Regions from separate parts of the Micrococcus sp. EWR3.9.1 genome, predicted to be linked through region 1. Evidence: predicted binding sites of a transcription regulator. Region 1 holds the regulator's gene; the other holds the start of a gene.
The links. Region 1 encodes LexA, which represses DNA repair genes until DNA is damaged. Its sites were predicted from a motif close to TCGAACANNTGTTCGA; they were not measured.
Positions count from the first base shown of each region.

Region 1 (14,671 bases):
CGGACCGGGCGCCGGGGCCCCTGTCGCCCACACGCGCCGCCCGGTACACTCGACGCCCATGTGGATCTTCCTGCGCTGACGCCCCCGCGTCACTGCCCGCCCCCGCCCCCTCGCGCGCCCGCCTCGGATGAGGCCGTCGAGCGCGCCCCGGCACCTGATGGAGATCCCACCATGGACGATGTGGTCCGCCCCTGCACGCCCGCCGACGAGACCTCGTGGCTGCGGTGCCGCGTGCTCACCTTCCTCCCGCGAATGGAGCCGCCGCGAGATCGTCGCAGCGCGGCGCCGACCCCTGCCCACACGGCCGTGCGCGTCACCCGCCACGTCCGCCCCCTGCGGACAGCTGCCTAACGCGTCCGCGCACCCCTCTACCCTGAGACCATCGGGCCGCCCGACCGCGGCGGCCCAGAGGAGACCATGACTGAGAAGAACCAGCACACCCCCGGCCCCCAGGGCGCCCACGGCTCCGAGGACGAGATCCAGGCCGTGATCGACCGCATCCTGGCCGCCGATGACGCTCGCCGCGCCTCCGAGCGCGAGGTGACCGGGCGCGGCTCCGCGGACAGCGCGGCCGCGGACCACGAGGGCGCCCCCGACGACGGGACCCCGGATCGCTCCGGCGCGCTCGCGGGCCGCGCACTCGCCCTGGACGAGGGCGAGGACGGCCACACGGATGCCGACGGCGACCAGGACGAGCTCGCCGCGCGCCACTCCCTCAAGCGCGTGCAGGGCCTGTCCACCGAGCTCGAGGACATGACCGAGGTCGAGTACCGCCAGCTGCGCCTGGAGCGCGTGGTGCTGGCGGGGGTCTGGACCGAGGGCTCCGCGGAGGACGCGGAGAACTCCCTGCGGGAGCTGGCCGCGCTCGCCGAGACCGCGGGCTCGGAGGTGCTCGACGGCGTCATCCAGCGCCGCGCCACCCCGGACCCGGCCACATTCCTCGGCAAGGGCAAGGCGCAGGAGCTCGCCGAGATCGTGGCGCTCTCCGGCGCGGACACCGTGGTGGTGGACTCCGAGCTCGCCCCGTCTCAGCGCCGCGCGCTGGAGGATGTGGTGCGGGTGAAGGTGATCGACCGGACCGCGCTGATCCTGGACATCTTCGCCCAGCACGCGAGTTCGCGTGAGGGCCGCGCCCAGGTCGAGCTCGCGCAGCTCGAGTACCTGCTGCCGCGCCTGCGCGGCTGGGGCGAGTCCATGTCCCGGCAGGCCGGCGGCCGTGCCGCCGCCGGCGAGGGCATCGGCTCCCGTGGCCCCGGCGAGACCAAGATCGAGCTGGACCGCCGCCGCATCCGCACCCGCATGGCGAAGCTGCGCCGGGACATCGCCGGGATGAAGCCGGCCCGCGAGGCCAAGCGCGCCAACCGTCGTCGCAACCGGGTGCCGTCCGTGGCGATCGCCGGGTACACCAACGCCGGGAAGTCCTCCCTGCTCAACCGCCTCACCCACGCCGGGGTGCTCGTGGAGAACGCCCTGTTCGCCACGCTGGACCCCACCGTGCGCAAGGCCATGACGCCGGACGGCATCGGCTACACCCTCTCGGACACGGTCGGCTTCGTGCGGAACCTGCCCACGCAGCTGGTCGAGGCGTTCCGCTCCACCCTCGAGGAGGTCGCGGACGCGGACGTCATCCTGCACGTCGTGGACGGCTCGCACCCGGACCCCGAGGGCCAGATCGCCGCGGTGCGCTCCGTGTTCGCGGAGGTGGACGCGCACCGGATCCCCGAGATCATCGTGCTGAACAAGGCGGACGCCGCGGACCCGGCCGTCATCGCCCGGATCCGGGCCAAGGAGCCCCACGCCGTGGTGGTCTCCGCGCGCACCGGCGAGGGCATCGACGAGCTCGAGCGCGCCATCGCGGCCACCATCCCGCGGCCTGACGTGCGGCTCGAACTGCTGATCCCGTTCACCCGGGGTGAGCTGGTCTCCCGCCTCCACTCGGCGGACGCGGAGATCCTGGCCGAGGGCTACGAGGAGGGCGGCACCCGCCTGTCCGTGCTGGTCCGTGAGGACATCGCGCCGGACTTCGCCGAGTTCGTCGTGGAGGCGGACGCGTCGTGAGCGACGGGGCGAAGGAAGCCGGGGCGGGCGGCGCGCAGCCACTCACGGAGCACGAGCGCGAGGCGCTGCGCCTGCTGGACGCCGCGGTGCAGGCCACCGGCGGCCAGCACCGCGCGGGCCAGCGGGAGATGGTGCTGCAGGTGGCGCGCGCCCTCGAGTCGCGCCGCCACCTGCTCGTGCAGGCCGGCACCGGCACCGGCAAGTCCCTGGCCTACCTGATCCCCGCGCTCCAGCACGCGATGACGCAGGAGGACCCCGTCGTCGTCGCCACGGCCACGCTCGCGCTGCAGGCCCAGATCATGAAGCGGGACGCCCCTCGGCTGGTCGAGGCGCTCAAGGACGAGCTGCCTCGCGAGCCCGTCGTCGCCCTGGTCAAGGGCCGCTCCAACTACCTGTGCCGCCACAAGGTGGACGGCGGCTACCCCGGGGATGAGGGCGAGGAAGCCCTCTTCACGGTCGCCGACGACGGCGGGGTGATCGGCTCCGCCACGGACGGCGCCGCCGGGCCCTCCTCCCTGTTGGGCAAGGAGGTCATGTACCTGCGGGCGTGGGCGGACCAGACCGAGACCGGGGACCGCGACGACCTCGAGGTCCCCGTCACCGACCGCGCGTGGCGGCAGGTCTCCGTCTCCGCAGTCGACTGCCTCGGCGCGTCCCGCTGCCCCCAGGCCGAGGAGTGCTTCTCCGAGCGGGCCCGCGCGGACGCGGCGGACGCGGACGTCGTGGTCACCAACCACGCGATGCTCGCCATCAGCGCCTTCGAGGGGCTCGCGGTCCTGCCGGCGTACTCGGCCGTCGTCGTGGACGAGGCCCACGAGCTGCAGGACCGGGTGACCGGTGCGGTCACCGGGCAGCTGTCCGGGTCGATCGTGCACGGCGCGGCCACCTCGCTGCGCCGCCACACCACCGTGGCCGTCGAGGATCTGATCGAGGCCGGGGCGGCCCTGGACCGCGCGTTCACGGACACCCCGTCCGGCCTGATCGCCGCGGGCCCGGACGAGGTGCAGGAGCAGGCCCTCACCGGCGTCCTCATGGCCGCGCGTCAGTGCCTGTCCGACCTCGGCCAGGACAAGGACAAGGAGGCCGACGCCGACGGCGGACGGCAGATGGCGCGCTCGCGGATCCTCGAGGTCCTCGAGGTGGTGGAGCGCATGCTCGCCGCCCGGCCCGAGGCCGACTTCCCCGAGGTGCTGTGGGCCACCCGCCCCGGCCACTTCGAGCCCGGCGTGGGCTGGCAGCCGGGGGACGAGACCGACCCGCCCCAGCTCTACGTGGCCCCGCTCTCGGTGGCCGGCAAGCTGCGGGAGGGCCTGTTCGGCAAGGCGACGACGGTGCTCACCTCCGCCACGCTCACCGTGGGCTCGGGGGAGCGCCGGTTCGACTCGGTGGCCGGCGACGTGGGCCTGGCCGGCCCGGACGCCCCGAAGTTCGAGGCCCTCGACGTCGGCAGCCCCTTCGACTACCCGCGTCAGGGGGTGCTCTACGTGGCCCGGCACCTGCCCCGGCCCGGCCGCACGGCCTCGCCCGAGTCCCTCGATGAGCTCGAGGCGCTCCTGAGGGCGTCGCGGGGTGGGGCCCTCGGCCTGTTCTCCTCGCGCCGGGCGGCCGAGGACGCCGCCGCCGAGATGCGCCGTCGGCTCGGGCCGAAGACCACGATCCTGTGCCAGGGGGACGCGACCCTCTCCGCCCTCGTGCGCCAGTTCTCCGAGGAGCCGGACACGTCCCTGTTCGGGACCATGAGCCTGTGGCAGGGCGTGGACGTGCCGGGGAACTCGCTGCGGCTCGTGGTGATCGACCGCATCCCGTTCCCGCGGCCGGACGACCCGCTCTCCCAGGCCCGCACCCGGGACGTCGCCCGGCACGGCGGCAACGGGTTCATGCGGATCTCCGCCACGCATGCGGCCGTGCGCATGGCCCAGGGCGCCGGGCGCCTCGTGCGCTCCGTGACGGACCGCGGCGTGGTGGCCGTGCTGGACCCCCGCCTGGCCACCGAGCGGTACGGCGGCTACATCACGAGCGCCCTGCCGGACTTCTGGCGCACCACGGACCGCGACGTCGTCCGCGGGGTGCTGGCACGGCTCGCCTCGGGCGATTGACCTCGCTCGGCCTCGGGCCGTCGGCCCGGCCGGAGGGAGCCGGTCAGAGCGAACGCAGGACCGTGACGACCCGCCCCATCACGGTGGCGTGATCGCCGAGGATGGGCTCGTAGGCCGTGTTCTGGGGGAGGAGCCAGGTGTGCCCGTCACGGCGGCGGAAGGTCTTCACGGTGGCCTCGTCGTCGAGGAGGGCCGCGACGATGTCGCCGTTCTCCGCCGTCTCCTGCCGGCGCACCACCACCCAGTCGCCGTCGCAGATCGCGGCGTCCACCATCGAGTCACCCGTGACACGCAGCATGAACAGCTCGCCCTCGCCCGTGAGGCGTCGCGGGATCGCCATGACGTCCTCGACCTGCTGCTCGGCCAGGACGGGGCCGCCCGCCGCGATGCGGCCGACCCAGGGGACCGGCACGCTGTCCGCCTCGTCCGTGCCGGTGTGCCACGCGGGGATCGTGGAGACCTGCGACGACGGCGCAGCGGCGGGGGAGGCGGCCTCGCCCAGCGGGGTGCCGTCCACGTCGAGCAGCACCTCGAGGGCACGCGGGCGTCCGGGGTCGCGCCGGATGTAGCCGTGCCGCTCGAGACGGCCCAGCTGGTGCGTGACGGAGGAGAGCGAGGCCAGGCCCGCGGCGTCGCCGATCTCGCGCATGGAGGGCGGGTAGCCGTGGTCGGCGATCGCGTCCCGGATGGTCTGCACGATCCGCCGCTGGCGGTCGGTGAGCGGCGCGCGCGCCGCCGGCTGATCGTCGGTGGTGCTCATGGCTGCCGTCCGTTCTCCCGGGGTGATGGTGGCCGGACTCGTGTTCCGGCGTCCGGCTGCCGTCCGGACGCTTACCGTGTCCGCCCCCGCTGGTTGCCTGTGTCCTGGCGATCCCCGGGGGCGTTCCGGGGCGTCCGTGCATGGCCTCGAGCCTAGAGGAGAGCCGCCTCTCCTTCAAAGATATGTTCGATCTCGTCGTGGCATGTCTCGAACACCTGTGCTAGAAAGGCATTCGAACGGATTCGAACACATGTTCGATCACCTGGAGGGCATCCGCCCCGGAGGAGGACACCATGACGCTCACCACCGCCCAGTTCGCCGGCTCGCCCGCGACGGCGCGGCCGCGTCCGGCCACCATCCGTCTGACCCGCCGCGGCCGCCTCGTGCTGCGGGGGATCCCCGTGATCGCCGCGGCCGTGGCCGCCACGCTGGCGGCCGCCTTCTTCCTGGGTGTGCTGCTGTCGCCCGCCGCGGTGTCCGCGGACACCGCGGGGCCCGCCACCCAGTCCGTCACGGTCATGCCCGGGGACAGCCTGTGGACCATCGCCACCACGGTGGCTCCGCAGGCGGACGTCTACGAGGTGATCGCCACGATCGACGAGCTCAACGGACTCGAGGGCCGGGCCCCCGCCCCGGGCGAGGAGCTGTTCGTCCCGGCCACGCGGTGACGCACGGCGGGCCTCGCCCTCCACGCTTCCTAGACTGGCGGCCATGACCGACCTCAGCTCTCTGCCCCTGCGCGAGAACCTCCGCGGCCTGAGCCCCTACGGCGCCCCCCAGCTGGACGTGCCGTACATGCTCAACACCAACGAGAACACGCACCCGGTGCCGGAGGAGGTCGCCACCGCCATCGCCGAGCGGGTCGCGGCCGTCGCCGGGGGGCTGAACCGCTACCCGGACCGCGAGTTCACGGGGCTGCGACGCGCGCTCGCCGGCTACCTCGGCCACGGCCTCACGGCGGACCACGTGTGGGCCGGCAACGGCTCCAACGAGATCCTGCAGCAGATCCTCCAGGCCTTCGGCGGCCCCGGGCGGACACTGCTGAGCTTCCTGCCCTCGTACTCCATGTACCCGCTGCTGGCCGGCGGCACGGACACCGTGTTCGTGGACGGCGGCCGCGCCGAAGACCACACCCTCAGCGCCGAGCACGCGGCGGCCATGGTGCGGGAGCACCGTCCGCACGTCGTCTTCCTGGCCTCCCCCAACAACCCGACGGGCACCGCCCTGGACCTGGCGACCATCGAGGCCGTGTACGCCGCGCAGGCGCAGAACGAGGCCGCCGGCGGGCCCGGCGCCATGGTCGTCGTGGACGAGGCCTACGCGGAGTTCGCCCTCGCCGGCACCCGCTCCGCCCTCACCCTCCTGCCCGGCCGGGAGCGGCTGATCGTCACGCGCACCATGTCCAAGGCGTTCGCCCTGGCCGGCGCGCGCCTGGGCTACCTGGCCGCGGACCCCGCCGTCACCGACGCCCTGCGCCTGGTGCGCCTGCCGTACCACCTCTCCGCGGTCACGCAGGCCACGGCGGAGGCTGCTCTCGACCACGTGGACGCGCTGCTGCGCACCGTGGAGGACATCAAGGCCCAGCGCGACCGCATCGTCTCCACCCTGCGCGGCCTGGGACTGAGGCCCTCGGTGTCCGACTCGAACTTCGTCTTCTTCGGTCACCTCGAGGACGCCTCCGACGTGTGGCGCCGCCTGCTCGACCGCGGCGTCCTCGTGCGGGACGTCGGCATCCCGCACCACCTGCGCGTCACCGCCGGCACCGAGGCGGAGACGACGGCGTTCCTCACCGCTCTCGCGGAGGTCCTCGGCGAGACCGGGGACCGGTCCTGAGGCGTCACCGGAGTCTCGGCGTCCGCCCGGCTCCCTAGGATAGGGACAGCGCGCGCGGCGCCCCGGCCCGCCGGCACCGGCCGCGCGCACCCGCATCCCCCCGCACCCGTCCCGGACCGGTGCGGACCCAGCCCGAGGAGGACCCGTGGCAGCCGAGCTGATCTCCGGACGCCGTGCGCGCATGACGCGCACCACGAGCGAGTCGGACGTGTACGTCGAGATGGATCTGGACGGCACCGGCCGCGCTGAGATCTCCACCACCGTGCCGTTCTACGACCACATGCTCACCGCGCTGTCCCGGCACTCCCAGATCGACCTGACGGTCCGTGCCACCGGGGACACGCACATCGACGTGCACCACACGGTCGAGGACGTCGCCATCACCCTGGGCGAGGTGCTCAAGACCGCGCTCGGGGACAAGTCCGGCATCCGCCGCTTCGGCGAGGCGTCCGTGCCGCTGGACGAGGCGCTGGCGCGCGCCGTCGTCGACGTCTCCGGCCGGCCGTACCTCGTGCACGAGGGCGAGCCCGAGGGCCAGCAGTACCACCTCATCGGCGGGCACTTCACCGGTTCCATGACCCGCCATGTGTTCGAGTCGATCACGTACCACGCGGCGATCTGCCTCCACATGGACGTCGTGCGGGGCCGGGATCCGCACCACATCGTCGAGGCGCAGTTCAAGGCCTTCGCCCGCGCCCTGCGCGCCGCCGTCGAGGACGACCCCCGCATGACCGGCGTGCCCTCCACCAAGGGCGCCCTCTGATGGCCCGCCCCACCACCGTCCCCGGTGTGCGGCCGCGCGTCGCCGTCCTGGACTACGGCTCGGGCAACGTGCACTCGGCGCTGCGTGCCGTGGAGCGGGCCGGCGCGGAGGTCGAGCTCACGCGCGATCCGCAGGCCGTGCAGGAGGCCGACGGGCTGCTCGTGCCCGGCGTCGGGGCGTACGCGTCCGTGATGCGGGCACTGACCGAGGTCGGCGGCACCCGCTGGATCGGCCGCCGCGTGGCCGGGGGCCGACCCGTCCTCGGCATCTGCGTGGGCCACCAGATCCTCTTCGACGCCGGCGTCGAGCACGGTGAGCGCACCGCGGGCATGGGGGAGTGGCCGGGTGTCGTCGCCGAGCTGCCCGCCGAGGTCCTGCCCCACATGGGCTGGAACACCGTCCGGCCGCCCGAGGGCAGCGCCCTCTTCGCGGGCATCGAGGACGAGCGGTTCTACTTCGTCCACTCCTACGGCGTGCTCGACTGGGAGTTCGACCAGACGATCTCCGCCATGCGTCCGCCCCAGGTCACCTGGGCGCACCACGGCGCGGACTTCATCGCCGCCGTGGAGAACGGCCCCCTGTCCGCCACGCAGTTCCACCCCGAGAAGTCCGGGGATGCCGGGCTGCAGCTCCTGCGCAACTGGCTGGAGACCCTCTGATGCCCTACTGGTCCGTCCTGTACCTCGCCCTCGGCGGGCTGCTGCTCGGCGCCGCCTGGTCCATGCGCACGCAGAAGGCGCCGCTGTGGGCCATCGTGATCGTCCTCGTGCTGGCCGGCATGGCCATCGCCGCCTCCTTCCTGACCGTCGGCGCCTGATCGCGCCGGCCGCCCCACCCGAGAGGAACCCCATGACCCCGAACGCCCCCGCACTCGAGCTGCTGCCCGCCGTCGACGTCCAGGACGGCCAGGCCGTCCGCCTCGTCCAGGGCGAGGCCGGCAGCGCCACCTCGTACGGCGACCCGTTGACCGCCGCCCTGGACTGGCAGCGCGCCGGCGCGGAGTGGATCCACCTCGTGGACCTGGACGCGGCCTTCGGTCGCGGTGACAACCGCGAGGTCATGCGCCGTGTGGTGGAGGAGATCGGCGTGAAGATCGAGCTGTCCGGTGGCATCCGCGACGACGCATCGCTCGAGAACGCCCTCGAGATGGGTGCGGCGCGGGTGAACCTGGGCACCGCCGCCCTCGAGGACCCGGACTGGACCGCGCGCGTCATCGAGCGCTTCGGCGACCGGGTCGCCGTGGGCCTCGACGTGCGCGGCACCACGCTCGCCGCCCGTGGCTGGACGAAGGAGGGCGGCGACCTCTGGGAGGTGCTGGACCGCCTCGAGGACGCCGGCTGCGCCCGCTACGTGGTCACCGACGTCACGAAGGACGGCACGCTCAAGGGGCCGAACACGGAGCTGCTGGCCCAGGTCTGCGCGAAGACCGCGAAGCCGGTCGTCGCCTCGGGCGGCATCTCCTCCCTCGAGGACGTCGCCGCGCTCGCCGCCATGACCGGCCAGGGCGTCGAGGGCGCGATCATGGGCAAGGCGCTGTACGCCGGCCGCTTCAGCCTGGAGCAGGCGCTGGCCGTTGCCGGCGGCGCCACGGTGGAGCAGGCGCGCTCCGAGCAGCCCGGCCCGGTCGCCCCGTGACGGGCTCGCACGACGACGGCGGCCTGGCCCGCGACGACGGGCTCGGTCCGATCGACGAGACGGTCGCGGTGCCGCATCCGGCGGCCCGGGAGCTGCCGGGGCACATCCGGGCCGCACTCGACCGCATGCGGGAGAAGACCGCGGGCGAGAACACCGCGGACACCGCGGGCGTCCCGTGGCAGGGCCGTGACCTCTCCGGCCCCGGCGTGGACGGCTCCGCGAACCCGTTGCACGTGTTCGACGAGGACGACGGCACCAGCCCGGCCGAGTGGACCGCCGTCATGTCGGCCCTGACGGACGGCTCCGCCGGTGAGCGGGAGGTGACGGAGGTGCTCGCGCGCATCCGCGTGTTCGCCGCCGTCGTGCCCACCCTTGCCGTGGACGAGGACGACGTCCACGACCACGCCGACCACACCGGTCACGAGCACGACGTCGCGGCGCACGGGGACAAGGCCGCGGACGTGGCCCTCGTGACCATGCGCGCGCCGGACGGCCGGCAGGCGCTGCCGGTGTTCACGAACGTGCCCGCGCTGACGGCGTGGAACCCGGTCGCCCGACCCGTGGCCGTGTGGCTGCCGCGTGCCTGCCTGTCCGCCGTGGACGAGGGCTGTGAGCTCGTCGTCATCGACGCCGGCGCCGAGCACACGTACGTGGTGCGACGCCCGGCCGTGTGGTCGCTCGCCCAGCAGAGGGAGTGGACCCCCGCCTATCGGGACCAGGAGATCGCGGACGAGATCGCCGAGGTCGCCGACCTGGTCCCGAACCTGTTGAACCTGGGCCTCGCACCCGGGTCGGGGGTGGCCACGCACACGGGTTCCGGCGCGGTGATGAACGGAGGCGGGGCCGGGCCCGAGCTGCAGATCGTCGCGATGCCCACCCGGGACGCCGACGCGGCCGGGGTGCGCCTGATGACGGCCACGCTCAAGACCCTCCTGGCAGACCTGCCGCTGCTGGCCGAGCGGGCCGACTCCGTGGAGATCACGGTCCGCCGACCCTGATCGGTCGCCCGGCCTGTCCGGTACCGTTGAGGGGGAGGGGAGGGCCCGTGGTGGCCCCACCCCATCCTGGAGGCCGTGCGCCGCGCGCCGGCCCCATGCCTCCCATCCTCCGAGGAGTACCCATGAGAACCAGAACCTTGACCGGCGTCGCCACCGCGGCGCTGGGCGCGGTGGTGGTGGCCGGTGCCGGCCCCGCCCTCGCGCAGACCACGCTCACCCAGGGCTCGGCGATCACCGCGCCGGCCGGGGCGTGCAGTCTGACCATCGTCGACGACGCCACCGCCTACACCGCGGCCCACTGTGGTGCGGGCCAATGGCAGATCGGCTCGACCGTCCGCGACGTCGACGGCGCCGCGATCGGCACCGTCTCGGCACTGCCCGGCGATTCGGGCGTGGACGCGGTCCGCGTGGCCCTGGCCGACGACGTCGACGTCGTGGGCGACTGGTCCACGCGGCCGGCCTCGTCCATCGGTGTGGGCGAGACCGTCTACACCCACGGCTCGTCCGTGCCGCTGGGCGCGCCGAACACCGTGTCCCACACGCAGACCTTCGAGGCCGCCACGGTCTGCGACGACGCGTACGCGGATCAGGTTGCCCTCGACACCGCCTCGACCTACGCCGGCGACTCGGGCGGGGCCGTCTATGACGCCCAGCAGCGGGTGGTCGGGGTCATCTCGGGCATCGCCCCGGTGACCTTCGACGCCGAGGGCAACGTGGTGGGCTGCGACGCCCAGGCGATGTCCTCGATCATGGTCCCGGTCGAGTCCCTCGACGCGCTGGACGCCTCCGCGGCGCCCGCCGCCGAGACCGCCGCGGCCGCGGAGACCGCCGCGGCCGCGGAGACCGCCGCGGCCGCGGAGACCGCTCCGGCCGCCGAGACCGCCCCGGCGATCGCCGACGTCGCGGGCCCCGTGGCCGACGAGGACCTGCCCACCGGCGGCGAGCCCGCCGTGGACGAGTCCGAGCTGACGGAGTTCACGCCGGCCGAGGAGGAGGCCATCGCGGCCGAGCTCAAGGCCCGCGCCGAGGCTGCCGCGGAGGAGGAGGCCGCCGAGGCGGCCCCCGCTGCTGAGACCCCGGCGGCCGAGGCCGCCGCGCCGGGCGTGACCGACGTCGTGGCCGCGCCCGCCGAGGGTGTCGCCTACGGCACCCAGGTGGTCGCGCAGACCGAACAGGGCGGCTTCGCCTCCGTCACCGTCACGGCCTATGACGCGGACGGCACCGTCCTGGGCCAGGACGGCCTGGACCTCACCGGCGAGTACCGCGCCTGGCTGCCCGTGCCGGCCGAGGTGCCCGCGGGCGGCTCCGTGGTGGTGACCGTGGTCGACGCGGCCGGCGCCGCCACGGACGCCACCGTGACCCTGGGCGGTCAGCTGGTCGGCTGATCGATTCCGCCCCCAACGGCACGACGAGGCCCGGTGATCCCGCACGGATCACCGGGCCTCGTGACGTCCCGGGGCGGCCCCGGCCAGGTGGGGACGCGGTCAGCACAGCCCCTCGAGTCGCCGCCCCAGGCGGGAGAAGATCCGGGTGAGGGACTCCGCCTCGCCCGGCGCCAGGTCGCCGAGGAAGAGCTCGTCCACCTGCCGGGCGTGCTCGATCGCAGCGCGTCGGAAGGCGGACCGGCCCTCGTCGGTGAGGACGGCCTCGAAGCCCCGCCGGTCACAGGCCACCGGGCGGCGGTCGATCAGGCCGCGGGCCACGAGCGTCTTCACCTGGTAGGTGATGCGCGACGGGGAGAAGACCATCCGGGACGCCAGCTCTCCCAGCCGGAGCCGGCCCTCGGGGGACTCGTAGAGGAGCAGCAGCAGGTTGTAGTCGGCCAGCGACATGCCGCAGTCCTGCTTCAGGCGGCGCTCCACCACCTCCGTGAGCATCTGGGTGGCCTCGAAGTAGGCGCGCCAGGCGCGCTTGGGCGGGTCCACCGGGCGGTGCGCCTCCGATGCGGAGCCGAACCAGCCGCCGTCGGGCTCCGCCGGCGCCGCGTCCTGCGCGGCGGGCTCAGGGGCCGGGGTTGAGGAGCTGCTCAAAGGGGGTCACCTCCAGGTCGATGTCCGCGGGCGCGGCGGCGCGTGCCCGCGGGGGGCGGCTCAGGGTGATCTCGGCCAGGTCGCGTCCGGCGGCCCGGATGCGGGACTGCAGCGGGTCGGTCCGCATCGAGGCCTGCACGCCGGCCGCCTCGCCCCAGTCGTCCGAGGCCGCGAAGACCGCGGTCGGCACGATGCGGGCCTTGAGGTAGGCGAACAGCGGCCGCATGGCGGTGTCGATCATGAGCGAGTGGCGGGCGGTGCCGCCGGTGGCGCCGAGGAGCACGGGCACCCCGACGACGGACGTGGGCTCCGCGAGGTCCCAGAAGGACTTGAACAGGCCCGAGTAGGAGGCCTTGTACGTGGGCGAGACCGCGATGACGGCGTCGGCCTGGGCGACCTCGTCCAGGGCGGCGCGCAGGGCCGGGGAGATGGCGAAGGTCACCAGGGCCTGCGCGATGTCCACGGCGAGCTCCCGCAGCGTGATCAGGTGGATCTGCGGGACCACGCCGTGCTCGGAGAGCGCCGCCGAGGCGGACTCCGCCATGCGTTCGGCGAGCATGCGGGTCTGGGACGGGTCCCCGGACCCGCCGGAGACCACGGCGAGGTGCCGGGCCTGCGGCGTGAACGGGGCGGAGGCATCGGGGGCGCCGGGGGTGGTCACTGCGCGGCACCGCCCTTCGCGGCATCGGCGGTGGCGCGCTGCTCGGCGGCCGCCGCGCGGTCGAGCTGGGCCTGCGATCCCTCCTTGCCGCCGGGCACGGGAGCCTCGCCGCGGCGGGCGCGTGCCACGAGGAACTCGTGGGTCGGGGCCGCCGGGACGTCGTCCGGCTTCAGAGCGTCGAACTCCTTGCGCAGCACGGGCAGGACCTCCTCGCCGAAGAGGTCGATCTGCCGCAGGACGGTGTCCGTGGGCAGGCCGGCGTGGTCGATGAGGAACATCTGACGCTGGTAGTCGCCCACCCAGTCGCGGAACGTGAGCGTGCGCTCGATGACCTGCTGCGGCGAGCCGACCGTCAGGGGCGTCATCCTCGAGAAGTCCTCGAGGGACGGGCCGTGGCCGTAGACCGGCGCGTTGTCGAAGTAGGGGCGGAACTCCGCCACGGCGTCCTGCGAGTTCTTCGCCATGTAGGCCTGGCCGCCCAGGGCCACGTACGCCTGATGGGCCTTGCCGTGGCCGTAGTACTCGTAGCGCTGGCGGTACAGGCGCACCATCTGGATGACGTGCTCCTTGTTCCAGAAGATGTTGTTGTGGAAGTAGCCGTCGCCGTAGTAGGCGGCCTGCTCGGCGATCTCGGGGGAGCGGATGGAGCCGTGCCACACGAAGGGGGCGACGCCGTCCAGGGGCTGCGGGGTGAGGGTGAAGTCCTGCAGCGGGGTGCGGTGGTTGCCGCTCCAGTCCACGGTCTCCTCATGCCACAGGCGGTAGAGGAGGTTGTAGTTCTCCACGGCGAGTTGGATGCCCTGGCGGATGTCCTTGCCGAACCACGGGTACACGGGGCCGGTGTTGCCGCGGCCCATCGTCAGGTCCACGCGACCGTCGGCGAGGTGCTGCAGGTACGCGTAGTCCTCGGCCAGACGCACCGGGTCCATGGTGGTGATCAGGGTCGTCGCCGTGGAGAGCTGGAGGGTCTCGGTCTGCGCGGCCAGGTAGGCCAGCAGCGTGGGCGGGTTGCCCGGGGCCACGAAGGGCGGGTTGTGGTGCTGGCCGGTCGCGAACACCTCGAAGCCCGCCTGCTCGGCGTGGCGGGCGATCTTGACGGTGTCCTTGATCCGCTGATGCTCGGTGGGGGCGGTCCCGTTCGTCGGATCGGCGGTGATGTCGCCGATCGTGAAGACGCCGAACTGCATGGTGTGCTCCTCAGTGTGCCCGGGGGCGGGTCTCACGGTGCCGGCCGCGCCGTCGCCGTGTTCTTCAAAAATGAACTATACCGCACAACGAGCCGCCCCGTCCTGAATATTCCGCAGGGCCCGACACGGCAGACTGGTCCCATGAGCCCCGCCTTCGACGCCGGTCGCCTCGCCCACACGGACGTCCTCATCCTGCAGCAGGTGACGAGCTTCCTGTCCAACGACATCCAGGTGACGGACCCGGACGGGCGCACCGTCGTCTCGGTGGTCACTACGGGCGGGGGCCTGGGCCGAATGTTGATGGGGAACCGCAGCTTCGACGTGGTCGACGGTGACGACGGCCGCGTGCTCTTCCGCCTCGCCGACCCGGCCACGTTCGGCCGCGACCGCTTCGCGATCCTGGACGCCGACGGGCTGCCCTTCGCCAACCTCGTCCGCCAGATCGCGTTCCTGCGGACGTCCGTGAACGTCGAGGTCGTGGACGGCACGTGCTTCGCGGTGACCGGCGACCTGTGGGACCACGACTACGCCATGACCGTGGGCCAGCAGCCGATCGCCCGCGTGACCGCGCGGTTCGGAGGCGTCATGAACGCCCTGGCCGGGCGCTCGCGGTACGAGATGCGCCTGGACCCCGGCATGCCGCCCGTGGT
Region 1 is NZ_JBQXFD010000001.1:249,999-264,669, reverse strand. It holds gene hflX (GTPase HflX) at 418-2,058, shown strand; gene ACUJ8O_RS01270 (ATP-dependent DNA helicase) at 2,055-4,154, shown strand; gene lexA (transcriptional repressor LexA) at 4,198-4,914, opposite strand; gene ACUJ8O_RS01260 (peptidoglycan-binding protein LysM) at 5,208-5,582, shown strand; gene ACUJ8O_RS01255 (histidinol-phosphate transaminase) at 5,626-6,747, shown strand; gene hisB (imidazoleglycerol-phosphate dehydratase HisB) at 6,929-7,510, shown strand; gene hisH (imidazole glycerol phosphate synthase subunit HisH) at 7,510-8,169, shown strand; gene ACUJ8O_RS01240 (hypothetical protein) at 8,169-8,327, shown strand; gene priA (bifunctional 1-(5-phosphoribosyl)-5-((5-phosphoribosylamino)methylideneamino)imidazole-4-carboxamide isomerase/phosphoribosylanthranilate isomerase PriA) at 8,360-9,145, shown strand; gene ACUJ8O_RS01230 (SseB family protein) at 9,142-10,143, shown strand; gene ACUJ8O_RS01225 (trypsin-like serine protease) at 10,266-11,528, shown strand; gene ACUJ8O_RS01220 (MarR family winged helix-turn-helix transcriptional regulator) at 11,628-12,173, opposite strand; gene ACUJ8O_RS01215 (FMN reductase) at 12,145-12,834, opposite strand; gene ACUJ8O_RS01210 (LLM class flavin-dependent oxidoreductase) at 12,831-14,021, opposite strand; gene ACUJ8O_RS01205 (LURP-one-related/scramblase family protein) at 14,163-14,671, shown strand, end outside.

Region 2 (14,671 bases), on a different contig from region 1:
GCCCAGCTTCAGGAGAAGCGGCTGTGGACCCCGCCTCGGCGGGTCCACGTGGTCCCACGACGAGCCGCTCGCCAACCCCATGTTCACGGGTGGCAACGGACCGAGAAGCGGCCTGCCTCCGCTGCGTGCAGACCCCTCGAGGGGAGCCCGCGGTGACTGGGGGACGGGCAAGAGCAGCGTTCGAAAGGATCCCGGCCTCCGGCTCGGGGCGTCTCTCGCCCCCCGCCCGCCGTGCTGTGCCCCGCGGGGAATCACCCACCGCACGGCCCACCCCGCACCGTTCCGCACCCGCCGTGCCCACCCGCGCCGGCGACGTCGCACCGTCCTCCAAGGAGAACCCCATGACGACCCCCTCGAACATCTCCCGCCGCTCCTTCGCCGGCCTGTCCCTGGCCGCCGTCGGCGCGTTCGCCCTGACCGCCTGCAACTCGCAGGCCGAGGAGAAGAGCGACGACGGCGCCCAGACCGTGCGCATCGGCGTCGTGTCCGAGAACGAGTCGCACCGCGCCCTGGTGAAGCTCGCGAAGGAGAAGCACGGCATCGACGTCGAGATCCGCAACTTCACCGAGTACACGCAGCCGAACCCGGCGCTGGACAACGGCGACATCGACATGAACTGGTTCCAGCACATCGCCTACTTGGCCGACTACAACCAGGCCTCCGGCAAGGACCTGACGATGATCGGGACCACCGAGATCATCCCGCTGCCCCTGTACTCCAAGAAGTACACGGACGTCTCCGAGTTCAAGAAGGGCGACACCGTCGCCATCCCGAACGACACCGTGAATCAGGCCCGTGCCATCAATGTGCTCGTCGCCGCCGGCCTGTTGAAGCTGTCCAATGAGACCATCCGTCCGGAGGTCCGCGACATCGACGAGGCCGCCTCCACCGTGACGGTGCAGCCCGTGGCCGCGCAGCAGACCGTGAACGCGCTCGAGTCCGTGCAGGGCGCGGTCATCAACAACACCTTCTCGGCGGACGCCGGCATCGACACGAACACCGCCCTGTTCAAGGACGACCCCGAGGACGACTCCGCCAAGCCGTACGTCAACGGCTTCGCCGTGCGTCGCGAGGACCGCGACAACGAGACCTACAAGAAGATCGCGGCCCTGTACCACGAGCAGCCCGTGCTGGATGAGTCCGCGAAGCTCTCCTCCGGCACGAGCGTGCCGGTGCAGCTCGACACCGCCCAGATCGACGAGACCCTGAAGCAGTACCAGGACGCGATCGCGAAGCAGGGCGCCTGATCCATGGCAGGTTCCCATACGTCCGACCGTGACGCGGTCACCCCGGGGCGCCCCTCCGCGGGCGCCCCGGGGGAGCCGGTCATCGTCTTCGACCACGTCAGCCGCGTCTACGCCGCCAAGAAGGGTGCCGGTGTGAAGGCCGTGGACGACGTCTCGCTCGCCGTGAACCGCGGCGAGGTCTTCGGCGTCATCGGCTTCTCCGGCGCCGGCAAGTCCACCCTGATCCGCATGATCAACGGGCTGGAGAAGCCGACGTCGGGCACCGTCACGGTGCTGGGCCAGCAGGTCTCCCATCTCTCCGAAGCGAAGCTGCGTCCGCTGCGCACCCGCATCGGCATGGTGTTCCAGCAGTTCAACCTGCTGACCTCCCGCACGGTGGCCGGGAACATCGAGTTCGCTCTGGACACGGCCGGCTGGCCGCGGTCCAAACGCCGCGCTCGCGTGGCGGAGCTGCTCGAGTTCGTCGGCCTGGCGGACAAGGCCAAGCACTACCCGGAGCAGCTCTCGGGCGGCCAGAAGCAGCGCGTCGGCATCGCCCGCGCCCTGGCCGCCGAGCCGGAGATCCTGCTCGCAGACGAGGCCACCAGCGCCCTGGATCCCTCGACGACGCACGAGGTGCTCTCCGTGCTGCGCCGCGTCAACGAGGAGCTCGGGGTCACGATCGTGGCCATCACCCACGAGATGGAGGTCATCCGCTCGATCGCCGACCGCGTCGCCGTGATGGACAGCGGCCGCGTGGTGGAGTCCGGCAAAGTCTACGACCTCTTCTCTCGGCCCGCCCACTCCGCCGACGCCGCGTCCTTCGTGGCCACGGCGCTCAAGGACCGGCCGAATGCCGAGGAGGTGGCCCGCATCCGGGCGCGCACCGAGGGTCGGCTGATCATGGTCTCGCTCAAGGACTCCGCCGCGGTCTCGGCGGTGCTCGGCACCGCATCGACGCGCGGCGTGGGCTTCGAGATCGTCCACGGCGGCATGTCCGCCACCAAGGACTCCGCGTACGGCCTGCTCACCGTGGCGCTCACGGGCGAGGCCGCCGCGGTGGACGCGTTTGTCGCGGACCTGGCCGGCGCCGGAGACGTGCAGGAGGTGCACCAGTGATCGACCGATTCCAGAACCTCGACTGGGGGTACTACGGCCCCGAGCTGATGACCGCCGTGGGGGACACCCTCTACATGGTCGGCTGGTCCTTCATCCTCGGCGGCATCCTCGGCCTGCTGGTCGGGCTCGTCCTCTACACCACGCGCCCGGGCGGCATCTTCGCCAACCGTGCCGTCTACCTGGTCACGAACTTCATCGTGAACCTCATCCGGCCCATCCCGTTCGTCATCCTCATCGCCGCCCTGCAGCCGCTGACCATCGCGGTGCTCGGCACCGGCATCGGCAACACCGCCGTGGTGTTCTGCATGATCTGGGCGTCCACGTTCGGCATCGCCCGCATCGTGGAGCAGAACCTCGTCTCGCTGGACCCCGGCGTGATCGAGGCCGCCCGCGCGATGGGCGCCTCCCGCATGCGGATCGTGCGCGCCGTGGTGCTGCCCGAGGCCCTCGGCCCGCTGATCCTCGGCTTCACGTTCGTGATCATCTCGCTCGTGGACATGTCCGCGATGGCGGGCATCATCGGCGGCGGCGGCGTCGGCAACTTCGCCATCGTGGAGGGCTACAACCGGTTCCGTCCGGAGGTCACCTGGCTGGCCGTGATCGTGGTGATCGTGTTCGTCCAGGCGCTGCAGCTGATCGGCAACGGCATCGCCCGCAAGGTCATGCGCCGCTGAACCCCGGCTCGGTCCGCACGACGACGGCCGGTGACATCCCGCGGGGACGTCACCGGCCGTCGTCGTCGTTCTGGCAGACTTCGGCCCATGACCGACATCACCTCCACCCCCGCGGCCTCCGTCGCCGACGATCCCCTGGCCTTCTACGTGCGCCTCGGCGAGCCCACCGTGGACGCCGACGGCGTCCGCACCTCCCGCGTGCGCTCCACCGTGCACGCCCAGGGCGCATGGCGGGAAGAGGAGATGCACATGGCCGCCGTCTCGGGCCTGCTGCTGCACGAGGTGGCCGCGCACGAGACCACTCCCGGGCTGCGGGTGGGACGGCTCTCCTACGACATCCTGGGCACGCTCTGGTCGGGCGAGCTCGAGGTGGTCACGCGCACCCTGCGTCCGGGCCGGACCATCGAGCTCGTCGAGTCCGTGCTCCACGCCCGGGGCCGCACCGTGCTGATCCTGCGGGCCTGGCTGCTGTCCACCTCGGACACCTCCGCCGTCGCCCAGCTGCCGGACGAGCCCCTCCCGCCGCGCTCGCAGGCGCAGGCGCACAACGCGCTCCACGGATGGGGGGGCGGGTACATCGCCTCCCTCGACGGCGTCATCCTGCCCGGCCACGGGCCGGGCCACGGCCGGGTGTGGCTCACCACGGACCGTGAGATGGTGGCGGGGGAGAGCACGAGCGACCTGGTCCGCCTGATCAGCCTCACCGACGCGGCCAACGGGATCGCCCCGGCCCTGCCGGCGAAACCGGGCGGGTGGTTCTTCCCCAACGTGGACCTGCAGATCCACCTGTACCGCGAGCCCACCGGCCACTGGCTCGGCCTCGCGGGGCAGGTCACGGTGGGCCCGGACGGCGTGGGCCTGACCAGCACCGTCCTCCACGACGACGACGGCCCCTTCGCCCACGCCGAGCAGACCCTCACCCTGCGCTCCTGGCCGGCCGAGGGCGGCCTGTGAGCGCAGCTCCCCGGCTGCGCTGGGCCGTGCAGGAGCGGACCCTCGGGGCCGTCGAAGACCTCGACTGGGCCATGGACGAGCTGGCCGTCTTCCGCGCCGCCGCGGCCGAGGGAAGGGCCCTCGACGGCCTGATCCGCGTCTACGTGCCCGAACCGACGGTCGCGTTCGGCCAGCGCGACGCCCGGCTGCCCGGCTTCGAGGCCGCGGCCGCGGCGGCCCGCGCCCACGGCTTCGAGCCGGTGGTGCGCCGGGCCGGCGGACGGGCGGCGGCCTACCACCACGGCTGCCTGGTGGTGGACCACCTGAGCCAGCAGGAGGACGCGGCGCTCACGCAGCAGGCCCGGTTCGCGGAGTTCGCCGACCTGTTCGTGCGGGCGTTCGCGCGCATGGACGTGCCCGCCTCCGTGGGCGAGATTCCGGGGGAGTACTGCCCGGGCGAGTTCTCCGTGCAGGGTCCTGCGCCGACATACCCGGTGAAGCTGGCCGGCTCCGCGCAGCGCGTGGTGAAGGGGGCGTTCCTGTTCTCCACCCACGTGGTGGTGTCCGACCCCGCCCCGCTGCGGGCCGTGCTCGTCGACGTCTACCGGGAGCTCGGTCTGGACATGGATCCCCGTACGGCGGGCGCGGCCGAGGACGTGCGTCCCGGGGTGAGCGTTCCCGCGTTCGCCGCGGCCCTGCGGGAGGAGTACACGGCGTGGGCGGCCGCCGCCGGGATCGAGGTCGTGGCCGAGCAGCTCGCCGTCCTCGGCGCGCGCACCTCCGGCTGAGGGCACGGACTGGCTGCGGGCGGGCCGTCAGGCCGTGAGATCCGCGATGATCTCCCGCTTGCGTCGCGGGGTGAAGCCGGCCGCCACGGCCGCCGCCCGGCGCGCCGCGTCCGTCCGGTACAGGGACCAGCCCCGCTGCACGAGGAACGGCACCGGCTTGCGACGCTCGGCGACATCGCGCACGAACCGGCGGGCCGCCGTCGTGGTCCGCGCCTGGTCGATGTACCAGGCCGCGTAGCGGACTCCGGCCCGGTCCAGGGCGGCGGGCATGCGCTCGGCGAAGATGCCCTCCGCCACGATCACCCCGCCCGGCTCGAGCGCGACGGTGCTGTGCCCGCGGACGGAGGACGTGGAGATGTCGTAGTCGGGCACGCGCGTGGCGCCCTCCTCGAGCAGTTCGACGACCGCGTCCACGGCCGCCTGCTCATCCCATGTTCCGGGGTGGTCCCAGTCGATCTCGCCATACGGGGTGCGCGGGAACACGGGGCCGGGCCCACCCGCGGCGCCGTCGTCGGACTGCGGACGGTAGAACGCATCGAGCGAGAGGTGGGGCCGGCCGTGCCGCCGGGCCAGGTAGGACTTGCCGGAGCCCGACGCCCCGCCGAGCAGGATCACGGAAGGAGGGGGCGAGGCGGGGAGGATGGTCACGGGGGACCATTCTTCCCCACCTCGGCACGTCCTCAGTGGCCGCGGTCGATCCACTCCTGCAGGTGCGGCTTCTCCGTGCCGATCGTGGTGGAGTCGCCGTGGCCGGTGTGGACCACGGTGGCCTCCGGCAGCGAGAGCAGGCGCTCGCGGATGGACTCGATGATCGTGTCGAAGTCCGAGTACGAGCGGCCGGTGGCGCCGGGCCCGCCCTGGAACAGGGTGTCGCCGGAGAACACGACGCCGGTCGGGGCGCCGTCGTCGCCGGCCTCGCCCAGGGCGGGGGCGTACAGGCAGACCGAGCCGGGGGAGTGACCGGGGGTGTGCAGCACCCGCAGCTCGACGCCGGCCACGCGCAGGACGTCGCCCTCGGCGAGCGCGCCATCGGGCTCCTCGTCGGGGAAGACGTCGTCCCAGAGCATGCGGTCGGCGGGGTGGAGCAGCGCGGGGGCGTCCACCATCTGGCGGAACTCCTGAACCTGGCGGATGTGGTCGTCGTGGCCGTGGGTGAGGACGATGGCCAGCACCTGGCGGCCGTTCACCTTCTTCCAGACGGCCGAGGCATCATGGGCCGGGTCGATGACGACGCACTGCTCCGCGCCGCCGACGATCCACACGTTGTTGTCCACGTCGAACGTCTCCCCGTCCAGGGAGAACGTGCCGGAGGTGACCAGGTGATCGATGCGCGCCATCAGAGCACCACCACCGAGCGCAGGACGTCGCCGGACTTCATCGTCTCGAAGGCCTCGTTCACCTCGTCCAGGGCGATGGTCTCCGTGACGAACTCGTCCAGCGGCAGGCGGCCCAGGCGGTACTGGTCCACGAGCATCGGGAAGTCGCGCTCCGGCAGGCAGTCGCCGTACCACGAGGACTTCAGCGCGCCGCCGCGGCCGAAGACCTCCAGCAGGGGCAGCTTCAGCTCCATGCCGGGGGTGGGCACGCCCACCAGGACGACGCGGCCGGCCAGGTCCCGGGCGTAGAACGCCTGCTCGTAGGTCTCCGGGCGGCCGACCGCCTCGATGACCACGTCGGCGCCGAAGCCGCCGGTCGCCGCGCGGATGGCCTCCACGGGGTCCTCGTCCTTCGAGTTCACGGTGTGGGTGGCGCCGAGCTCCTCGGCCTTCGCGAGCTTCTTGGCGTCGATGTCCACCGCGATGATCGTGGTGGCGCCGGCGAGCTTCGCCCCGGCGATCGCGGCCACGCCGACGCCGCCGCAGCCGATCACGGCCACGGACTCGCCGAGCTTGACCTCGCCGGTGTTGATGGCCGCGCCGATGCCGGCCATGATCCCGCAGCCGAGCAGGCCGACCGCGGCTTGTTCCTTGGGAGTGTCGACGCCGTCGACCTGGGTGCACTGCTTGGCGTGGACGAGCGTCTTGTCCGCGAACGCCCCGATGCCCAGGGCCGGGGACAGCTCCGTGCCGTCCTCGAGGGTCATCTTCTGGGTCGCGTTGTGGGTGTTGAAGCAGTACTTCGGCTCGCCCTTCCGGCACGCGCGGCACTCGCCGCACACGGCGCGCCAGTTGAGGATCACGGTGTCGCCGACCTTGACGTGGTCGACGCCCTCGCCGATCGCGGAGACCACACCCGTGGCCTCGTGGCCGAGCAGGTACGGGTACTCGTCCCCGATCCCGCCCTGCTGGTAGTGCAGATCCGTGTGGCAGACGCCGCAGGTCTTGATGTCGACGACGGCCTCGCCGGGTCCCGGATCGGGGATGACGATGGTCTCGACGGTGACGGGGGCGTCCTTCGCCATGGCGACGACGCCGCGGACCTTCTGGGACACGTTGTTCCTCCTGGTGGTGGGGTTCTGCCCGACGCCGCGCATGCGTGGGGCGGCGCGGCGTGCGGGCTCGTTCTGCCCATCCCATCACAGGACCCTGTGCGACGCATCGGTGAGCAGCCGGGGGCCTGGTGTGTGGCGTCACCGCAGTGGCCGGGGGAGACTGCAACCTGAGCCGCAACATCGATGTGAACGGAGGGGCGAACCGTGGCACGACATGGCAGAGACGAGGACGAGGCCCACGAGGCTCCAGCCGGGGCTCCGGCCGGTGCCGGCACGCTCGCTCAGTGGCGCATCCCACTGGTGGGGCTGCTGATCGGCGTCGGGCTGGGCGTGGTGTTCGGACTGGGCACCGAGAGGCCCTGGGGCACCGTGATCGGCTGCGCGATGATGGGCTTCGCCCTCGGCATCGCGTGGATGTATGTCGAGCGCGGCCGGGACGGGAGGGACCGCTGACGTGTGCGGCCGCTACGTGATGGCCCGCGCCACGAGCGACCTGGTGGCCCTGGGCGATGCCGAGGCGAATGAGGACCTGGTGCTGCGCCAGAGCTGGAACGTGGCGCCGACAGCCGAGGTGCCGATCCTCGTGGCGCACGCGGACGACGTCGGCGCCGGAGGCACCCGTGGGGGCGACGGCGGTGCCGGGGTGACCCGGCGGATCCACGTGGCCCGCTGGGGCCTGGTGCCGCCGTGGGCGAAGGAGCTGTCCGTGGGGTCCCGTGCGTTCAACGCGCGCTCGGAGACCGTGGCCTCCAAGCCGACGTTCCGGGCCGCCGTCCGCGCCCGCCGCTGCGCCGTGCCGGTGGAGGGCTACTACGAGTGGAAGGCGCCGGAGCCTGGTGCCAAGGGTCCCGACGGGCGGATCGCGAAGAAGCAGTCCTACTACGTGCACCCGGCCGGGGCCGGGGACGGCGAGGGGCCGGTCATCTGGTTCGCCGGCCTGTACGAGTGGTGGCAGGACCCCGAGGCCAAGGCCGCGGGGGAGGACGCGTGGGTCCTCTCGACGACGATCCTCACCATGGCCGCGCCCGACGCGGACGACGACGATCCGGTGCTCGCCGCGCTCGGCCAGCTGCACGACCGGCTGCCCGTGCCCATGGATGCCGAGACGATGGACCGGTGGCTCGCTCTGGACACGCTCGGGTCTGCCGAAGAAGCCGACGCCCTCGTGGGTCAGGTGTGCGCCGGCGCGTACGACGTCGCGGCGGGCTGGTCGCTGCGGCCCGTGGGGGGCGCCGTGGGGAACGTCCGGAACAACGGGCCGGAGCTGATCCAGGAGATGAGAGAGCAGCAGGGCACGCTGCTCTGAGAGACGGGGCGACGGGGATGACCTGCCCGTGAGACGCGGAAGCGCGGTGCCGCGGTGAGGCCGGAGACGGTCATCTCCTGTTCACCCTGTCCGTGGGCGGCACCCCGGTGGCCGCCCTCGACGACGAGACCGCCGGCATTCCGGAGGGCAACAGAGGCCCCTCTGCCGGGCTCGTCTACGCGTGGGGCGAGCACAGCCGGGCCGACCCCGTGTTTGGGGACTACCCCGAGCGGGTCCTCGCGCTGAAGTACGCCGAGCCGGGCGTGGAGCTGCCATTGTGGTCCAAGCGCCAGGGCGACGACGCGTCGGTCGCGGAACTCTCGTGGGGTCCGCGCTGGGGCACCCTCTGGCGCGACACCGCGTTGGAATTTTCACCGGGTTTCACTACCTCGCCGACGCGACATACCCGACCGACGACCGCCTCGTTCGCGACTGGTCGCTGGACGGGGTGACCAGGAGTGAGGACGTCATCATCACCCAGGACGCGGAGCGGTCCGACGTCTTCGCACTCGTGGAGTCGCTCGCGGATGGGCAGAAGCCCCGGGCCCTGAACGTGCCGGCGGGGGAGGACGCCCACACGACCCCGGACACGGTCGAGACCGGGCGTGAGGTGCCGGCGGGCGCGCTCGGAGCGCTCGCGGCCGTCGGCGCGGGACTCGTGTTCCTGGCCCGGGGGTGGGTGCGCCGGGTCTGACGCACCTGCCCGACGAGTGGGCCGCGGGGCGGTGGACGGGAGACCGTCGGCCGCCCCGCGGTCTGTGCTCAGCCGGCCGGAGTGGATTCGATGGGGCCGGTGCAGCCCCAGGCTGAGGAGTCGACGCTGCAGTCATCGGCGACATTGCGGGTGATGGTGCGCCAGATGTCCGCGGTGACGGGGGCCGAGTCGAGGCTGATGGTGCCCGGGATGAGCACCCACTCGCCCCCGGCCTCCCGGTATTCGCCGATGTAGACGGTGGTGAGGCGGACCGTGTACTGCCCGGTGTCCTCGTACACGTGGCTCGTGGGGGTGGGGACGTTGAACTCCGGCTGGCTCTGGCCTGCGACCGAGGTGGTCTTGGTGGGGGACCCGTCCCCGTAGTCCCAGCGGAAGCTCACCGGCGTGGCGCGGAGTTCGACCTCGACCCCGTTGAGGGTGGTGACGAGCGTGCGCGTCTCGGCGTCTGCGTAGAAGTTGGTCTCCGCATTGCGGATCCCGCGTCCGCCATTGTCCGACCGGATCTCAGGCTTCAGCACGAGGAGCGTGCGGACCTCGTCGATGGAGACGGGCGGGGCGCCGTCTGTTGCTGGGCCTGGCGAAACCGCAGTAACGCATTCCGGCCGGCTGTAGTAGGGATCCCTATCTGGGCGAGTTGTGTCGACGAACTGCTCACGTACCCATGCCCCTTCTGGGCAAAAGGCCTCGGTCTGTTCGCGACACGTCCCAAAATCGGAATTGTTTTCTTGATTCGGGAAACAGGCGTCTACAGTGCGCTGCTCGATTGCCGGCTTTTCTCTGGCTCCTGGAGCGGTAACTTCGGATACCGGTTCGGAGGCCGGCTGAGGGGGCTGTGTTCGCGACTGTTTCTTGCACTGCGTTCGAATCCTAAATTCGACGTCTTCTCGCTTGCCGCTAATGGGAACATCGGTGCAGGTATTCGCGCGCTGTGCGTGCGCCGATGGCGCTTGAATCAGCGTTAGGGCGATGCAGGCAGTTGCTATTGCAATCAGAATACGCGAGATAGAAAGCATTATTGCGCATCCTGTTGATTTTGCATTTCATCGATCACCCAGTGGCCCTTGGAGGGTTCGTAGACTACGTCGGCCAGCCAGGTCTCGTCGTGAGTTTCCGCCCCACTGGCAGAGTCGTCTCTAACGCCCTGTGAGTCGAAGACATCTACAGCGGATGCGTCACGAACAAGAGTAGCGGTGTAGCCAAACTCTGACGGGGTGAGAGTTAACGATTTGATCGAGGTGTGCTCTCCCGTTGACCAGCCACCTTCTTTGTAGTGCTGGGCAGTTGAGTCGGATACGGCTTGGCAAAGCTCGCAGTATTCGCTGTATGTCGAATCAAAATCAGCAGTTTCCCCGGTCTGGTCGGTGTAGTAAATGGCCTCCCAGAAGTAGCGAATCGCCGCCTCGGCGCCCTCCTTGGTCTCTTCCTTCATGGCGGCGGGCATCTCCGGCTTGGGCACGTTCCGCGCGGGGCCGTCGGCAGACGCGGGCACGTATTCGCCGGACCCGCTCTCCGTGGCCGTGGGGGATGAGCTGACGCCCGCGGTCGCGCTCGTGCTCGCGGGCGCGGACGTCTCGACGGCGGGCTTGGCGGACGAGGGCGACGTCGTCGACGACTCGGCGGGCTCGGACTGCCCGCCGCAGGCGGTCAGCGTGAGCGCCAAGGCCACGCTGAGCGTGCCGGCCTGGGCGAATCGGTGGCGGCGCAGGGCGCGCCCGGGTGCGGTGAGAGACATTTCCCCTCCAACTGGATGTCCGTCGTGTGTCCGCGCCTCCCGCGCTGATCCCGCAGTGCGGTGCCCGTGGTATGCGAGGCCCGGTTAGTTCGGAGTATACGCAGACGGATTGTGGTCCTGCTCGCATTGTCCACAGGACCGTGCCGGCGCACTTCTTCCGGCCCAGAGACGATTTTCTCGTGCATGTGCGCCCCAGGGTCGGGTTCGAGACCCACGGCCAGGACTCGGTCAGCCGGCCTCACGAAAGGGCGTTCCCGGCCTCGCCCGTCTCGGGGTCATGCGTCCTTAACGTGTCCGGCGGCTGCCCTACGTTCGCACCCATCGCATTCGAACACATGTTCGAGTACGATCGGGGGTGCGGCCCCACCTTCCCACTTCTTCCCCGCGTCCGGTCCGCCGGACGGGCCGCGCTCCCATCGCCCGACGGCACCCCGTCGTCGGTCCGGTCAGCAGTGCACAGGGAGAGAAGCAGAATGGGAGTCCTCACACAGTCGGTGGCGGTGGAGTGCGGGGCAGACGGCACCCCGCAGGGGCTGCGCTGGAACGGGCGGGACTACGTCCTCGCAGAGCGCCCCATGCGCTGGTTCGAGCGGCGCCGCTGGTGGGCGGAGGAGGTCCGCGCGGAGAAGGGCCGCGGCGCCGGTCTCGTGGACCACGAGATGTGGCGGCTGCAGGTCCGCCTGGCCCGGGCCGGCGCCGCGCCCCTGCAGACCCTCGACGTCGCCCACCACCTGGACTCCGGCCGGTGGCGGCTCGTGCGCGTCCACGAGCAGGCCCAGGACCTGAGGCGGTCGGCATGAGCCGGGCCGTCGCGGCCGGGCGCACCGTCGCACCCTTCGCCCACCTGCACGTCGCCTCCGCGTTCAGCGCCCACTACGGGGTCAGCTGGCCCGAGGACCTCGTGGCAGCCGCCGCGGCCGCGGACATGGACCTGCTGGCCTGCACCGACCGGGACGGGCTCTACGGCATGGCCAAACACGTGGGCGCCTGCCTGCGCCACGGCATCACCCCGATCGTGGGCGTGGACCTGGCCGTCCGGTGGAGCGAGGACGAGGACGCCGGCCGCGTGGTCGTGCTCGCCCGAGGAGGCTGCCACGGCTCCGGCTACCGCTCCCTGTGCGAGCTCGTCTCCGCCGCCCACGCCCGCACCACCGGGGGAGCGGCAGGCGGCAGCCCCTGGGCCAGCGTCGCCGAGCTCGCCGCCGCGGCGGCCGGCCGAGTCCCCACCGCCGCCAACCGGGACAACCCGTCCACCCCCGAGCTGTTCGTCCTCCTCGGCCCGGACTCGGACGTCGGCCGCCACCTGGCCCGCCGCCGGTACGCGGCCGGCCTCGCCGCCCTGCACCGCTGGAAGGCGGCCCTGCCCGCAGGCAGCCCCCACGCCGACGTCGTCACCCACCTCTCCGCCCCCGGCCGCCGCCTCGACACCGGGCACGCCGTGAAGACCCTCCGCGCCGCCCGCCAGGCCCGCATCCCCGCCGTCCTGACCAACGCCGTGCGCTACGCGGCCCCGGACGGTGCCGCCACCGCGGACGTCCTCGACGCCGTCCGTGCCCTCAGCTCCCTCGACGCCCTCCACGACCTGCAACCCAACGGGCAGGGCTGGCTCAAGTCCACCGCCGCCATGCACCGCATCGCCCACGAGGTCGCCTCCGCCGCCGACGACCGCCCTGCCCCCCTGCTCGAGGCCACCCGCCGCCTCGCCGAGGCCTGCGCGCTCGACCCCGAGACCGACCTCGGCTGGGGCGTGCCCCGCGTCCCCGAGGCCGCCGTCATCGGCATCGACGGCCCCCCGGAGCACGTGCTGCGCGAGCGCACCCGCGCCGGCCTCCTCGCCCGCTACCCCCACCTCCACACCGGGGGAGGCCTCCCCGGCACCAGCCAGGCGGCCCGGGACCTGCAGGACCGCGCCGAACACGAGCTCGGCATCATCACCCGACTCGGCTTCTCCTCCTACTTCCTCACCGTGGCCGCCGTCGTCGACCTCATCGAGGGCATGGGCATCCGCGTGGCCGCCCGCGGCTCCGGCGCCTCCTCCCTCGTCAACCACGCCCTGCGCATCTCCCACGTCGACCCCATGGCCAACGGCCTGATCATGGAGCGCTTCCTCTCCACCGACCGCTCCACCCTCCCGGACATCGACATCGACGTGGAGTCCGCCCGCCGCCACGAGATCTACCACGCCGTCGTCGAGCGCTTCGGCGCCGAGCGCACCACCCTCATGAGCATGCAGAACGCCTACCGGGCCCGCGGCGCCGTCCGCGACGCCGGCCTCGCCCTCGGCATGCCCGAACCCGAGGTGGACGCCATCGCCAAGCAGCTCTGGCGCTTCTCCGCCTCGAACTTCCGCGAGGCCCTCCAGCGCATGCCCGAACTCGGCGGCCTCTCCCGCCGCATCGAGTCCGGCCGCGCCGAGGGCGACCGCCAGCTGGACCTGCTCGTCGACCTCACCGAACGCCTCGACCGCCTGCCCCGCCACATCTCCATGCACCCCTGCGGCGTCATCCTCGGCGACGCCGCCCTGCTGCACCGCACCCCCGTCCAGCCCTCCGGCATGGGCCTGCCCATGAGCCAGTTCGACAAGCACGACATGGACCCCATGGGCTTCCTCAAGCTCGACATCCTCGGCGTGCGCATGCAGTCCGCCATCGCCTACACGATCGCCGAGGTCGAACGCACCACGGGCGAGCGCATCGACCTCGAACAGGTGCCCCTCGACGACCCCGCCACCTACGCGATGATCCGCACCACCCACACCCTCGGCTGCTTCCAGATCGAGTCCCCGGGCCAGCGCGAACTCGTCGGCAAACTCGCCCCCCGCGAGTTCAACGACCTCACCGTGGACATCTCCCTCTTCCGCCCCGGCCCCATGCAGTCCGACATGGTCCGACCCTTCCTTGAACAGCGGCACGGCTGGGCACCCGCCCACTACCCGCACCCCGACCTGCGGCCCGTCCTCGCCGAGACCCACGGGGTCACCGTCTTCCACGAACAGGTCCTGCGCACCATGGACGTCATGACCGGCTGCGGACTGGCCCGCGCCGACGAGCACCGCCGCCTCCTCGGCGGCCCGCAGGAACACCTCGTCGAAGAGGCCTTCCGCACCGGCGCCCTCGCCCGCGGCTACTCCCTCGAAGTCATCGACGAGGTCTGGGCCACCCTCTCCGCCTTCGGCTCCTTCGGCTTCTGCAAGGCCCACGGCGCCGCCTTCGCCGTCCCCACCTACCACTCCGCCTGGCTCAAGACCCACCACCCCGCCGCCTTCATGGCCGCCATCCTCGAACACGACCCCGGCATGTACCCCGCCCGCCTCATGGTCGCCGAGGCCCGCCGCATGGGCATCCCCGTCCTCCCCGTGGACGTCAACGCCTCCTCCCGCCACGTCCACGTCGAATGGGTCCCCGCCCACCCCGAGATCGACGACGGCGCCCCCGGCCGCTGGGGCATCCGCCTGCCCCTCACCAGCCTCTCCGGACTCAGCGAAGCCGAGACCGACCGCCTCGACGCCGGCCGCCCCTACCGCTCCCTCGCCGACGTCCGCGACCGCGCCCGCCCCACCGCCCGCAACCTCGAACGCCTCGCCCAGCTCGGCGCCCTCGACTGCCTCCTCCCACCCGGCGGCGCCTCCCGCACCGACCTCGTCCACCACCTCGAACTCCAGCACTCCACCACCCGCGGCACCGCCCCCGGCCGCACCGCCCCGCGCTCGCGGTCCGCCCGTCCACGGCAGGTGGAGGGCCAGCTGGC
Region 2 is NZ_JBQXFD010000011.1:27,663-42,333, reverse strand. It holds gene ACUJ8O_RS08155 (MetQ/NlpA family ABC transporter substrate-binding protein) at 342-1,247, shown strand; gene ACUJ8O_RS08150 (methionine ABC transporter ATP-binding protein) at 1,251-2,345, shown strand; gene ACUJ8O_RS08145 (methionine ABC transporter permease) at 2,342-3,019, shown strand; gene ACUJ8O_RS08140 (thioesterase family protein) at 3,107-3,973, shown strand; gene ACUJ8O_RS08135 (lipoate--protein ligase family protein) at 3,970-4,740, shown strand; gene ACUJ8O_RS08130 (uridine kinase family protein) at 4,768-5,388, opposite strand; gene ACUJ8O_RS08125 (MBL fold metallo-hydrolase) at 5,421-6,077, opposite strand; gene ACUJ8O_RS08120 (S-(hydroxymethyl)mycothiol dehydrogenase) at 6,077-7,171, opposite strand; gene ACUJ8O_RS08115 (hypothetical protein) at 7,376-7,624, shown strand; gene ACUJ8O_RS08110 (SOS response-associated peptidase) at 7,626-8,477, shown strand; gene ACUJ8O_RS08105 (hypothetical protein) at 8,570-8,929, shown strand; gene ACUJ8O_RS08100 (hypothetical protein) at 8,926-9,171, shown strand; gene ACUJ8O_RS08095 (PKD domain-containing protein) at 9,240-9,710, opposite strand; gene ACUJ8O_RS08090 (DUF6318 family protein) at 10,205-10,924, opposite strand; gene ACUJ8O_RS08085 (DUF6504 family protein) at 11,398-11,724, shown strand; gene ACUJ8O_RS08080 (DNA polymerase III subunit alpha) at 11,721-14,671, shown strand, end outside.
Region 2: a site for LexA is predicted at 11,252-11,267, ahead of ACUJ8O_RS08085 (DUF6504 family protein). Genes of this name have one in related genera too.